Regions from separate parts of the Sporosarcina sp. Y1004 genome, predicted to be linked through region 2. Evidence: predicted binding sites of a transcription regulator. Region 2 holds the regulator's gene; each other region holds the start of a gene.
The links. Region 2 encodes CtsR, which represses protease genes until heat stress. Its sites were predicted from a motif close to ATGGTCAATAAAGGTCAAACA; they were not measured.
Positions count from the first base shown of each region.

Region 1: clpP (ATP-dependent Clp endopeptidase proteolytic subunit ClpP) is a predicted target of CtsR. The motif match lies at 2,460-2,480, and genes of this name have one in related genera.
Region 3: AC25Y6_RS07360 (ATP-dependent Clp protease ATP-binding subunit) is a predicted target of CtsR. The motif match lies at 2,475-2,495, and genes of this name have one in related genera.

Region 1 is NZ_JBYHFQ010000006.1:33,427-37,715, reverse strand. It holds gene AC25Y6_RS06060 (manganese catalase family protein) at 1-265, opposite strand, end outside; gene AC25Y6_RS06055 (spore coat protein CotJB) at 281-547, opposite strand; gene AC25Y6_RS06050 (spore coat associated protein CotJA) at 544-750, opposite strand; gene AC25Y6_RS06045 (hypothetical protein) at 1,218-1,397, shown strand; gene AC25Y6_RS06040 (hypothetical protein) at 1,844-2,002, opposite strand; tRNA gene AC25Y6_RS06035 (tRNA-Arg) at 2,298-2,369, opposite strand; gene clpP (ATP-dependent Clp endopeptidase proteolytic subunit ClpP) at 2,563-3,171, shown strand; gene AC25Y6_RS06025 (HPr family phosphocarrier protein) at 3,337-3,594, opposite strand; gene whiA (DNA-binding protein WhiA) at 3,631-4,289, opposite strand, start outside.
Region 2 is NZ_JBYHFQ010000001.1:108,227-112,515, forward strand. It holds gene mcsB (protein-arginine kinase McsB) at 38-1,126, opposite strand; gene AC25Y6_RS00650 (UvrB/UvrC motif-containing protein) at 1,116-1,670, opposite strand; gene AC25Y6_RS00655 (CtsR family transcriptional regulator) at 1,703-2,173, opposite strand; gene AC25Y6_RS00660 (hypothetical protein) at 2,376-4,076, opposite strand; gene AC25Y6_RS00665 (GNAT family N-acetyltransferase) at 4,283-4,289, shown strand, end outside.
Region 3 is NZ_JBYHFQ010000007.1:114,353-118,641, reverse strand. It holds gene AC25Y6_RS07370 (DinB family protein) at 1-391, shown strand, start outside; gene AC25Y6_RS07365 (gluconate:H+ symporter) at 1,005-2,342, shown strand; gene AC25Y6_RS07360 (ATP-dependent Clp protease ATP-binding subunit) at 2,571-4,289, shown strand, end outside.

The DNA.
Region 1 (4,289 bases), on a different contig from region 2:
CGACAAGTTGTTCAGGTGTCGCATCTTTCGTTAATTTATAAATCATTGTCGCAAGCATTTCTAGATGTGAAAACTCTTCCGTTGCGATGTCATTCAATAGCCCAATCACCTTACCCGGAACCGTATAACGTTGGTTCATATAACGGAGCGCAGCCGCAAGTTCCCCGTCTGCACCTCCGTATTGTTCCCTCAGGTATTTCGCAAGCGTTGGATTACATGTACTTACCTCAACCGGATACAACAGTTTTTTCTCATAGACCCACATAGCTAATCTCCCTTCTCATCGTTGCCATGGCCATGGTTCTTGATTCCAGCGCCAGCCGATTTCAATGGCCTGTTTTGATGGTATAGATGTCAGAGATAAGGGCCCGTATTTATTTTCATATTGGCGCCGTACATTAGCAGCTTCTTTAATTGCTTCCCGCCACTGATCTAGCGCTTCAGCGTCATCGGGATGGGTATTAGTGTACAACGTTAGCTCGACAACTACAAAGTCTGCCTGTTGCACCTTCAACATCATATGGCGTTCTTCTTCAAACGCGTTCATGAAATCCCCTCTTCCCGTGAGTACCCATCATCAAACGCTGGCCAAAGCGTTCCGCGGCGCAGTGCTTCTGCAGGTGAATACTGTGGAAGGCCAGGCTGCTGAAAATTCGTAAAAATCTGCGGAGGTAAAACAAATGTCTTTTCCAGTATAGGCGGACATGGATCTAGCGGGGAAACGAACGGTTTAAAACTTCCCCGGAACATAGGACGTTCCAATTTCATCACTCCTCGAAATATTGTATGACGGGAACGTTATTTTGCTACCATTGCTTTTGTTTAGCTAAAGGTAATGCTAATGTAATGATTAAAATAAGTAAGCAGAAAATAACTCCGAACAAAGTGATTATTAGCCAATCCAAATAAACACTCCTTTGTCTTCAGGAAATACGCCCAGTGACACTTAGTATATGTAGGTAAACGAATATTGTTAAAAAGGAATTGAAGTAACTATGAGAATCTAAAACTTTGATCAAAACAAAAAAGTTAGGCAAAAATCGCCTTCCTTTTTCTATTTCAAATATGCGCCGCTTGTTCTTCGCTCCAAAAAGATAAGAACTCTATTTGAGATGCATAGTAAGCGCGTTATTGGAGATTCTAAAGTTAATTAATGACTAAATGGTTTCACTTCACGCTTGACGACATTTGAAATTACAATAGGAGGTTCTAAAATAATGACTAATCAAAATATGAACATGAATGCAAGTGCTGACAAGAAAAAGAAAGATCCAACTACTTTTACAGCCTATGGAGATCCTGTAAAGGCCTCTTCACCTACTATTAATAATGATTTTAAGAAAGCAACTTCCACAATTGCTGAAAGTACTCAGAATGGAAATAGTCGAAAAGATTAAAAACTCCATGACCATCTGTATTTGCAAAATCAGCGATAGCTGATGAATTTGCTTTTATCATAATTTAACTTTTAACGATAAACTTTTCTCGTACGATCTATTTCTTCGTGTTCCAAGTGATCGCACACCGTCTGGGCTTTTAATTTCACAACTGATTACGTTTCCTTTATTAGGTACTTTACATTGCAAAGGTGGCAGCAAGTCCTTAAACTTCGAAACACTAGAACGGATTGTAAACGCCATGAAGACGCTCGAACGCAACGGTAAGCTGTACGGAATAAACGATATTCTGACGATTGAATAATAAGGAAAACCGAAAAGAGCTACGCTTGATGGCGCGGCTCTTTTTATGTCGTGCGATATCCGCATGACTAAACGAAAAAAGCCTGTACTTGATTGCACTAGGCTTTCCGCTCCTTATATATGAATCCATTTAATGTCGTACCTTATTCTTTCGCTAACTTTTTTGCGTGCGTGTCGTAATACTCTACCACCACATCCACTTCGACTTCCGGCTCTACTTCCGGTGTAAATAGCCATATGACAAATAATACGCCAAACGTGCCACCCCATACCACTACCCAACGCTTGTACCACATTTTCAATAAAATAACCCCCAATGAAATTTTATTTTGGCACTATTCTGATTATACACACTCCCAAATACTTCCGCTATAGCGAAAAAACTGTATTTATAGGGGATTTGGGCGGCCGGGTTTTCGGGTTTTCGACTGCTCGCCCAATCGCTTTATTGACTTCCGCTAATAGCGATGCATTCACTGTTTTCAGACAACGAAAAAACCCCCATTCAAAATACGTATTTTCTACGTAAATGAAAGGAGGTTATCGGAGGTCGCGTAGTGCTCGCGACCAATAACGTTGTTGCAACGTCACTTTAAATGCCCTCGGCGAGAATCGAACTCACATCTTAAGCTTCGGAGGCTCACGTGCTATCCGTTGCACCACGAGGGCGTTGCCTTATTATATAATGTTCTGTTGTAACAGACAAGACTAAGTATACTAGTGCGGCAACACGATTGCAATGCTTATTTTAAAGCGTTATATTTGACCTTCGTTGACCATACTATGTATGATAAAGTTACAGTTGAAACGATATCTAGTTTCAATAGACCTACAATCTATCCACCTTGAAGGAGGAAATGGAATGAATCTAATACCTACAGTAATTGAACAGACTAGCCGTGGTGAACGTGCTTACGACATCTATTCCCGTCTATTGAAAGACCGTATTATCATGCTCGGAAGTGGAATCGATGACAACGTTGCGAACTCTATCGTTGCTCAACTTCTATTCCTAGAAGCTGAAGATCCAGATAAGGACATTTCCATTTATATCAACAGTCCTGGAGGAAGCGTTACAGCTGGAATGGCAATCTTTGATACGATGCAATTCATCAAACCTGACATTCAAACAATCTGCATAGGAATGGCTGCATCAATGGGCTCGTTCCTACTCGCTGCCGGTACTAAAGGTAAACGCTATGCGCTTCCTAATGCTGAAGTTATGATCCACCAACCACTTGGAGGAGCACAAGGACAAGCAACAGAAATTGAAATTGCTGCTAAGCATATCTTATTCATTCGCGAAAAACTGAACTTGATTCTTTCAGAGCGTACTGGGCAACCGGTCGAAGTTATCGCGAAGGATACGGATCGCGACAACTTCATGACAGCTGAACGTGCAAAAGAATATGGCTTAATTGACCATATCATCACACGCAGTGATATGAAAGACGCACCTAAAACAAAATAATTAGTTAGAAAGCCGATTTTCCATTTTTGGAGAATCGGCTTTTTTATTTACTTAACTGGTGATTTCACGGTGAGACACGAATCTTCTTCCCGATACCAAAGCTTTTTTCTGAAAAGAAAAAAACCGCTTCTACATGTCTTCAGACAGCAGTAACGGCGAGTTATATCAATTTTCGTTTCCAACCAGATTGACAAGTGATTCTAAAGCTTGTTCTTCGTCATTTCCTTCTGCAATCAGTGTTACGCTTGTTCCTCGTGCAATGGCAAGACTCATAATCCCCATTATACTTTTCGCATTCACTTGGCGTTCGTCTTTTTTCAAAAATATATCCGCCATAAATCGATTTGCCTCTTGAACAAAAAGGGCTGCTTGCCGTGCTTGTAACCCCGTTTTCATCTTCACTTCAACTGTTCTTTCTGCCATGACAGTATCTACTCCTCTCTTGGTCCGACATCGGATTCACCGACTGCCGAGTCCACCACTGCGAAGGTTTTCCGCAATTTCTTCTATTTTTCTTAAACGATGGTTTACACCTGACTTACTTACCATTCCGCCCGTAACTAATTCTCCGAGCTCTTTTAAAGTGATGTCCTGATTGTCCACCCGAAGTCTTGCGATTTCTTGTAGTCTTTCAGGTAGTTCCGCAAGGCCGATTGTTCTTTCGATGAACTTTATATTTTCAACTTGGCGCTGTGCAGCTCCTATCGTTTTGTTCATATTCGCTGTTTCACAATTCACAAGACGATTCACACTGTTCCGCATATCCCGTATAATCCGTACATCTTCAAACTTCATTAAGGAAACATGCGCACCGACAATACTTAGAAAATCCGATATTTTTTCGGCTTCCTTTAAATACGCGATATATCCTTTTTTACGTTCAATGGATTTTGCATTCAAATGGTATTTGTTCATCAGATCGACTAGGTCTTCACTGTGTTCTTTATAGATTGAAAAGATTTCAAGATGATAGGAAGACGTTTCCGGATTATTAACGGAACCACCTGCTAGAAAAGCACCTCGTAAATAAGCGCGTTGACAGCATCTCTTTTTCACCAATTCCTTTGCAACCTCATTTTTGAATTGAAACGTACCCGTCAAGATGTAAAGATCTTCAA
Region 2 (4,289 bases):
CTATACAGAAACCTAAGATATTGTGCAAAATAGTTGCTCACTCTTCCGCTTCTTTTTCAACCGGCGGCACTGTTCTTTCAACGTTAAGCCGTTCGCGGAACAATTTCGCCCTGAAGATATCCCGTTCTTCCTGGGATAACTCCGTACTTGCATATTGCTGCAAAAAACCCGGTTGCATAAATATCATCAACTCATTTAAGATCGACACATCAACGTCCTGGATAATCCCTAGATCGATTCCGAGCCTGACGTCGGAAAGACATCGAGCAGCTTCTCCTGACGGTAACAGACGTGCATAGCTGATTGTACCGAGCGAACGGAATAACCTGTTCTCAAGTGAAATCCGTGACTTTGCAAGTAACAACTCCCGTGATTTCCGTTCATGAGCAATCAGGCGAGATGTAATGTTCCTAAGGTCTTTTAATATCTCCTGCTCCGTTTTACCAAGCGTTGTCTGATTTGACACTTGATAGATATTGCCGGGCGCTTCGCTTCCTTCTCCATAACTTCCACGGACAATCATGCCAAGTCGTGAAATAGCCGGAATTATACGTTCAATCTGTTTGGTAATGGTAAGTGCAGGCAAATGCATCATGACTGATGCGCGCATGCCGGTTCCCGTATTTGACGGGCAGCTTGTCAAAAAACCGAAATCCTCATCAAACGCGTATGGTAGCTCTTTTTCCAAATAATCATCTACTCGGTCTGCCTGTTTATATGCATCTTCCAGCTGAAGCCCTGGACAGATGCATTGGATCCGAATATGGTCTTCTTCATTGACCATGACACTCACGGTCTCATCTTCCGATAGCAAGACAGCCCCGTGCCGATTAGGTGCTGCAAGTTGTGGACTGATTAAATGCTTCTCAACGAGCACTTGTCGTTCCAGTGCAGGGAGATCCGACATCTTGGTGTAGGTATACCCGTTTTCTACAGCATCAAGCAAGACGCCTGTAACCGCCCTATCAACCGCCATGGCCTCTTCTTCCGTGATGGCGATTGGAAAACGATAGCCTGTTAAATTACGTGCAAGCCGAACCCGTGTAGACATCACGATATCTGAGTTTTCTCCATAAGCTATCATCCAGGTGGTTACCGCATTACGCATGAATTTTTCAATCGACATCGTTTTCTTCACCTCCATGGGAAAGGTGTTGCTTGAGTGTATTCGCTTCGTCACGTAATTCTGCCGCTTCTTCAAAACGTTCGGCTTCGATAGCATCTTTCATTTTGACCCGAATCTCATCAATCTTCTTTTTAACGGCATAAAGCTCATTAAAAGAAACTGGGATTTTACCCGTATGTGACGAACGTCCGTTGTGCAGTTTCCCAAAGACGTATGGAAGTCTTTCACGGAACGTGTCGTAACATGCCGCACAGCCAAATTTCCCGATATCGAGAAATTTCGGGAACGTCAAACCGCATGAAGGACATTCAGGTCCTGTCAACTGTTCCCCTCTTTTCGGCTGCTGTTCCTGAAATGATTCTGAACCGCTGAACCAGTGCGATAGAAACTGTTGAATCGACAGCGGTTCCTGATTAGGATCAAAAATTAATGTATGTGATTGGAAGGCGCACTTCTCACATAAATGATGTTCCATGGATCCGACCACGCTTTCTTGAGTGATGCTGACGGATGCGGGCCGTTCTTTACAATTTTCACATATCATTGAAAGCCACCTCAAATCAGTTAGATTATCAATCAATTTAGCTGCTCGTAAATGAGCGTCAAAAGCATCGCTTGCAAAATACGTGCACGTATAATATCACGTTCGGGAAGTGGCTGATGGATTGTTGTTCGATCGACAGCGGCGAGAATAAGCTTTGACTCGCGCTCTGATATAACGTCTTCCTCAATTAGTCTGTAGACGACATCCAGGGCCATTGTAAAGGAGGCTCCTGACTGGATACCCTCTAGAATATGTTCAATTAATTCTTTACGAGAATTTGCCTGCACGCGGAATATGCGTATATAACCACCGCCACCTCGCTTAGACTCAACTGCATACCCTCTTTCCGCTGTAAAACGGGTCTTAATGACGTAGTTGATCTGCGATGGTACGCATTGGAATTTTTCAGCAACTTCATTGCGCTTAATTTCAATCGTTCCACACTGTTCCTCTTCGATTATTGCCTTCAAATATCCTTCTATAATGTCGGAAATGTTTCGCATGTCCTCACCTCTTTCCTACTGGGGGAATAAGCCGTTGACTTTGACTATCTTTGACTTGATTGTACAGGACTCTCTGTTCGCACTGCAATCGATATGCACCAAGAAGGAGGGGATTCCCTTAGCATCGGCATAGTAGGTGATCTTTTAGTCTCTAAACAAAAAAATGGAGTGCAAGGCGTATAGCCTTACACTCCTTTACCCTCTATTCCACGCTAACATTCGTCAATTCTTTAACCGGCAAGAATAGTTCTCCCGTTTCTAAATACGTTACGGCAAGTTTATCGCCTGCTTGAATATAAATGGCAAGCGGCACAGTTTCAGAAGAAACGATGAAGTTACGTCCATCCTCCGCTAAAAATGAAATCAGTGTAAAGTCGCCAACGCGTTCTTTAAAGACACGCACGACAGTTACCGCCACCTTCGCCTCTTCGGCGCCTGAACTGCCATCCACACTGCTACTTCCGCGTTGAAGAGCTGTTTTATATAACTTTAACGCTTCATTTGGCGTATTTCCGTAGACCGAAATCTCCGGATTCGATGCTGATACGATGAAGTAATTTTGTAGGAATCCATTTGAATCGAGTACCGGTGTCAACCAGCTAGCTTCTCCGTAGAAGTTATACAAGACTGGCATTTCTCCCGACCATTTCTTTTCTATGAATTTCTTTTCTATGATTTGAAGTGCTCCTTGAGAATCCATATAGGACTCTTCTAGATTACCTGTATAATATGTGGCTTTACCTGTTCTCCCGTCAGTCAACGCATAGCCTAGCATCGAATCGACGCCTTCTTTCGGGCTAGTGAAATCGGTGAAGTAATACATATGGCCATCTTCATCGAAGATTGGACTGACATTCGCCTCTGTTCCTTCATCAGACGGTAGTTTAACGTCTTTCTTCCCAATGATTGAATTCCAGAAACCATGGATATAATTACCGAAATAGCTGTTCTGCAAACTGACAGCTTCAGGTGAAACAGCGCCATCAATATATTCTGGAACATCTTTTAGCGAATATTTCTTCACACTACCACTCTCAGGATCAACGACTACAATTCCCTTTACGTCAAAACCATTACGTGCGCTGATGAATTCACCGTATGAACGTATATAATGCGGCTTTCCTTCATCATCAATTTCAAGTTGTACATCTCCATAAAAGATGAGGTTCGGCATTTTCATTCGTATATGACGCTCAACTTGCTTATGGAAGAATGACGATGGCGTGTAAGCCATTTCTGCTTCCACAAATTTAGGATTATCTGCTGAATCCGTCGCGCTCATCGTGAAATAACCCGGAGTTGTATCCGCATTTAGCCATTTAAAAAAGCCAGAAAACTCAACGGGTGCAATGTAGACGAATTTACCATCTACTTTTTGAATCTGCAGACTGCCAAGTTCATAATAACTTGTATTCGGTACTTGCCCGAACGCTTTCTTCATTTTATTTCTTGCAAATTTCGGAGGGACACTTGCTGGCGTTTTCGTTTCGTCAAAAGCTGTGATTTCAACTTTCTGATCCATCTCAACCGCTTTGTATTTCTTATTGGCATTGAATAGCGGAGCACTTAAAATATAAACGCCAAACACAAGTGCGCCCAGGAACAAAATACCTTTCACTTTACGATCTTTACCGCCAGCGGAAATGGCTCCTAGAAGTGTAACGACTAGAAACGCAATCCAAAGCGACGTCCAGTTGCGATCCATATTAGTCAAATAGTAAAACAAAAATACCAAAATAGCAGAGATAATCGCTACTGTAGCTATTGCGGCACCTCTATTGAAGGCAATCGGCGATTGCGCATCATCTGTGACACGTTTCGTTTGACTGCTGAGGATAAAAGGTACGATTAATAAACTGAATACAACGCCCGTAATTATAGAAAATAATAGTAAGTTAAGCATAAAATACACCCTTTTCCATCTTGAAGATTTTTTGCTGATAGTTAGTATACGGGCTATCAGCAAAATAGTTTCATTTTTCGGATTGAAGTTGAAAAAAGTTTATCATTTTGAATACATGGGTAAACAGAGCAATAGAGGATTTTTCTTGCCCTTCTTTTTTCCTCGGTCTTACAATCCAGTAAATAAACCATTGGAGGCAATACATTTTGAATT
Region 3 (4,289 bases), on a different contig from region 2:
TCCAAAACAAATCTTCGAACACCTAGCGAGAATGGAAACAGTGATTGCGACTAATATTGCCAGAGAACTTAATAACCCCGAAAGTCTAAAATGTATGAAAAAACCGATAGCATTGTCTACGAATCGCTTAATTAAAGTGGAAGCACCGGAGTTTACAGTTCCGACAAAAGAGTATAAATCAAAAGTAGAAATGAAAAATGAACTCTATCATTCCCGTATCTTCTTATTAGATGTGTATGAAACAAGCACAAAAGAAGTGCTCCGTGATAAATCACTCAAACATCCGATATTTGGACAAATTCCATTGAGTCAATGGTTTCTATTTGTCGGATTGCATGAAAAACGTCACTTGAAACAATTGAAAAAAACAATTGAAATGGACGTTGAGTGACTTTCATCAGCCGAGGGACGGGCATTCATGGGTTGGTCAAGTGGAGCAGTAGGTCCGGTAAGAAGAATCATTGTATTGAAGAAGAGCATCGGGAGAACTTTGCCGATGCTCTTTTGCAGTTATTCCCTTTCAATAACGGAATTCCATGTTCATCCGCAAATTCGTAGATTGATATTTCCTTAATTCGGAAGTTATATTAGGTGAAAAAAGTTTTAGATACATAGTAAAAATGAAAAAGAGCCAAGCATGAGGAGAGGATATTTCACAGAATTGAATTTTTATTTGATATTGAAAGCACTTTCATTATATACTGAGTGAAGTAAATCGGTTTACTAAACCGATTTATCTGAAAACAGATGAGAGTTAAGAGCTTTTCTTTCGGAGAGAGGTATTTGTGGTGTTGTCTACTATTGGTGTGTAAAGCTAGGCAACGCATAAATGATGCATGATAATCTGCAAATATCGAAAGTGTTGATTAATTGGTTTGGAGTAAGCGGTTACAAGGTTACTGTGCTTGACTGACCATCAATAATTAGAAATGTCAGTCCACATGCGTAAAAGCAATTCGAAGCTATTAGAACAAACTGAAAGTAGACTTGGGGGGAGAATAAAGATGGATTGGATTATAACTTATTTACCGCTTATTTGGGTAGCTCTTGGTGTAGCGTTGCTTCTTTACTTGAACATCGTGGTAAAACTGAATAGTGTACTTGCCCTTTTGATTGTTGCGATATTGGTAGGTATTTTAAACGGGTTAACATTAGATATGGTCGTCGTATCGATAAAGACAGGTTTTGGAGGAACGCTCGGAAGTTTGGCAATCATTATCGGAATGGGTGCTGTGCTTGGTAAATTAATGGTGGATTCCGGTGCTGCTCAACGGGTAGCTTCTACCTTATTGAACAAGTTTGGCGTAAAGAATGTTGAATGGGCAATTTTAATTGTTGGTGCCATTTTTGGTGTCTCAGTATTTTATGAAGTGGCGTTTATCATATTGGCACCACTTGTCATCAGTATTGCAATTGAAGCGAAAATTCCATATTTACGCTTAGGTATCACGATGGTTGCCTCGGCTACAATGGCGCATAGTATATTCCCACCACAACCTGGACCAACTGCACTTGTTGAGGCTTATGGTGCAGACATGGGGATGGTTTACATATTGGGACTGATCGTAGTCATTCCATCAGTAATTGCAGCAGGTATTATTTTACCTAGAATGCTACGTAATTTGGATCGTCCTGTACCACCGATGTTGAAGAAGCCGAAAGAATTTGCTGAAGATGAAATGCCTGGATTTGCTGTAAGTATAATTGTACCGTTATTGCCAGCAATCATCATTACATCGGCAACGATTTTGGATTTCTTTATAGAAGAAGGAACGATGTTCTATCAAATTATTAATTTCCTTGGTAGTGCCGAAATTAGCATGATTCTCGCTGTATTGGTTGCCATTTATGTATTCGGCATACGCAGAGGTAGAACAATGCCGGAAGTTATGAATTCGTTCTCAGGTGCTATTGAAGGTATTGCGATGATTATCTTCATTGTTGGTGCTGGTGGAGCTTTCAAACAGATCATTTTGGATACAGGTATTGGTGACTTCATCGCAGGAATGATGGAAAATACAAGTGTATCGCCATTAATTATGGCCTGGGTCATTACTGCAATGTTACGTATTGCTACGGGGACGGGTGTTGTTTCTGCAATTACTGCTGCTGGTATTGTAGGTCCGCTAATTCATACATTTGATGTGAATCCTGTATTAATGGTTTTAGCAACAGCGGCAGGAAGTAATACAATTACTCACGTAAATGACGCATCCTTCTGGTTGTTTAAAGAGTACTTTAACTTATCCATTAAAGATACGTTTAAAACCTGGGGCCTGTTATTATTCACGACCTCGGTCGTTGGTCTTGGTGTTGTACTACTGCTTAGCTTGTTTATCTAATAAAAAACTGTCATTCAAGTCCACGGTAATGGATTTGGTTGACAGTTTTTTTATTTGAGGATCATGTGGCTAAGCTGATTTTACGTGTAGTCTTCATTAAAAATATTCAAGGATATGCAAGCAAGTTTCTTGAAAGTCAAAAAAGGTCAGTGTATAATAAGTGCATAGATCAAATATAGTCAAAGTCAGGAAAGATAGATAAATGAAAAATTGAGGGAGGAATAGAACATGAAATGTCAACATTGTGATAAAAACGAAGCGACGATGAGTTTGAGATTTCAAGTAAATCAGCAAGGAATGCACATTAATATGTGTCATCCATGCTTTCAAGAAATCCAAAGTCAATTACAAGCAGGTAAGATGCCGTCATTTAGCAACAATGCGAATCCCTTTTCCCAAGCTAACGGCGGCCAACAGGCAAGAACTCAAACAAAGCAAACACAAGAAGGTCACGGCAACGGTTTGTTAGACCAACTTGGTAAAAATATATCAAATGATGCAAGAAATGGACTGATTGATCCAGTCATCGGACGCGATCAAGAAGTGAAACGCGTCATTGAAACGTTAAATAGAAGAAATAAAAACAACCCAGTGCTAATTGGTGAGCCTGGAGTTGGTAAAACAGCAATCGCCGAAGGGCTCGCAGTAAAAATCCATGAAGGCGATGTTCCGGTGAAACTAAAGAATAAAGAAGTGTACTTACTAGATGTTGCTTCACTTGTTACCAATACAGGCATTCGTGGTCAGTTTGAAGAGCGGATGAAACAACTCATTGAAGAACTTCAAGTCCGGACAGATGTTATTTTATTCATCGATGAAATTCACCTACTCGTTGGTGCGGGTTCAACAGAAGGATCGCAAATGGATGCCGGTAATATTTTGAAGCCAGCCTTAGCACGGGGAGGTTTGCAACTCATCGGGGCAACGACATTGAAAGAATATCGTCAAATCGAAAAAGATGCCGCACTTGAACGTCGGTTCCAACCGATTATCGTCAAGGAACCATCGGCAGAAGATACGATTAAAATCTTAAGTGGAATAAAAGGACGTTACGAAAACTTCCATGAAGTACACTATACAGATGAAGCGATTCAAGCATTTGTCACCTTATCACAACGTTATATTCAAGACCGCTTTTTACCGGACAAAGCGATTGATTTGATGGATGAAGTCGGGTCACGTTTAAACCTTGCACACGTCATCCCTAATTCGGATTCAGATTCACTTGGAGTGCGTCTGGGCGAAATCATTCAAGAAAAAGAACAAGCAGCAGAATTGGAAGACTATGAAAAAGCGGCAAATTTACGTTATGAAGAAATTCAATTACGTAAACAATTGGAAGAAGCGAAACAAAATGGGGAAGCTAAAAAAATAGAAGTTTCTGTTGCAGATATTGAGTTAATTGTCGAAGAGAAAACAGGAATTCCTGTGACAAAACTACAAGCGGCAGAACAGGTGAAAATGAAAGGTCTTCAGGAAAATCTCAATAAAAAAGTCATAGGTCAAGAAGAAGCGGTTGATAAAATTGCAAAAGCAATCCGTCGTAGCCGTGCGGGACTTAAATCGAAAAACCGTCCCATTGGCTCCTTCTTATTTGTCGGTCCAACGGGTGTTGGTAAAACAGAAATCACAAAAGTCCTAGCAGAAGAATTATTTGGTTCACGTGACACGTTAATCCGTCTCGATATGAGTGAATATATGGAGAAACATGCGGTGTCTAAAATTATTGGCTCCCCTCCAGGTTATGTTGGGCATGAAGACGCTGGCCAATTAACAGAACAAATACGCCGGAATCCGTATTCAATTTTACTCCTTGACGAAATTGAAAAAGCGCATCCAGACGTTCAAAATATGTTCCTTCAGATTATGGAGGATGGTCGATTAACAGATTCACATGGTCGGACAGTCAGTTTCAAAGATACGGTTATTATTATGACAAGTAACGCT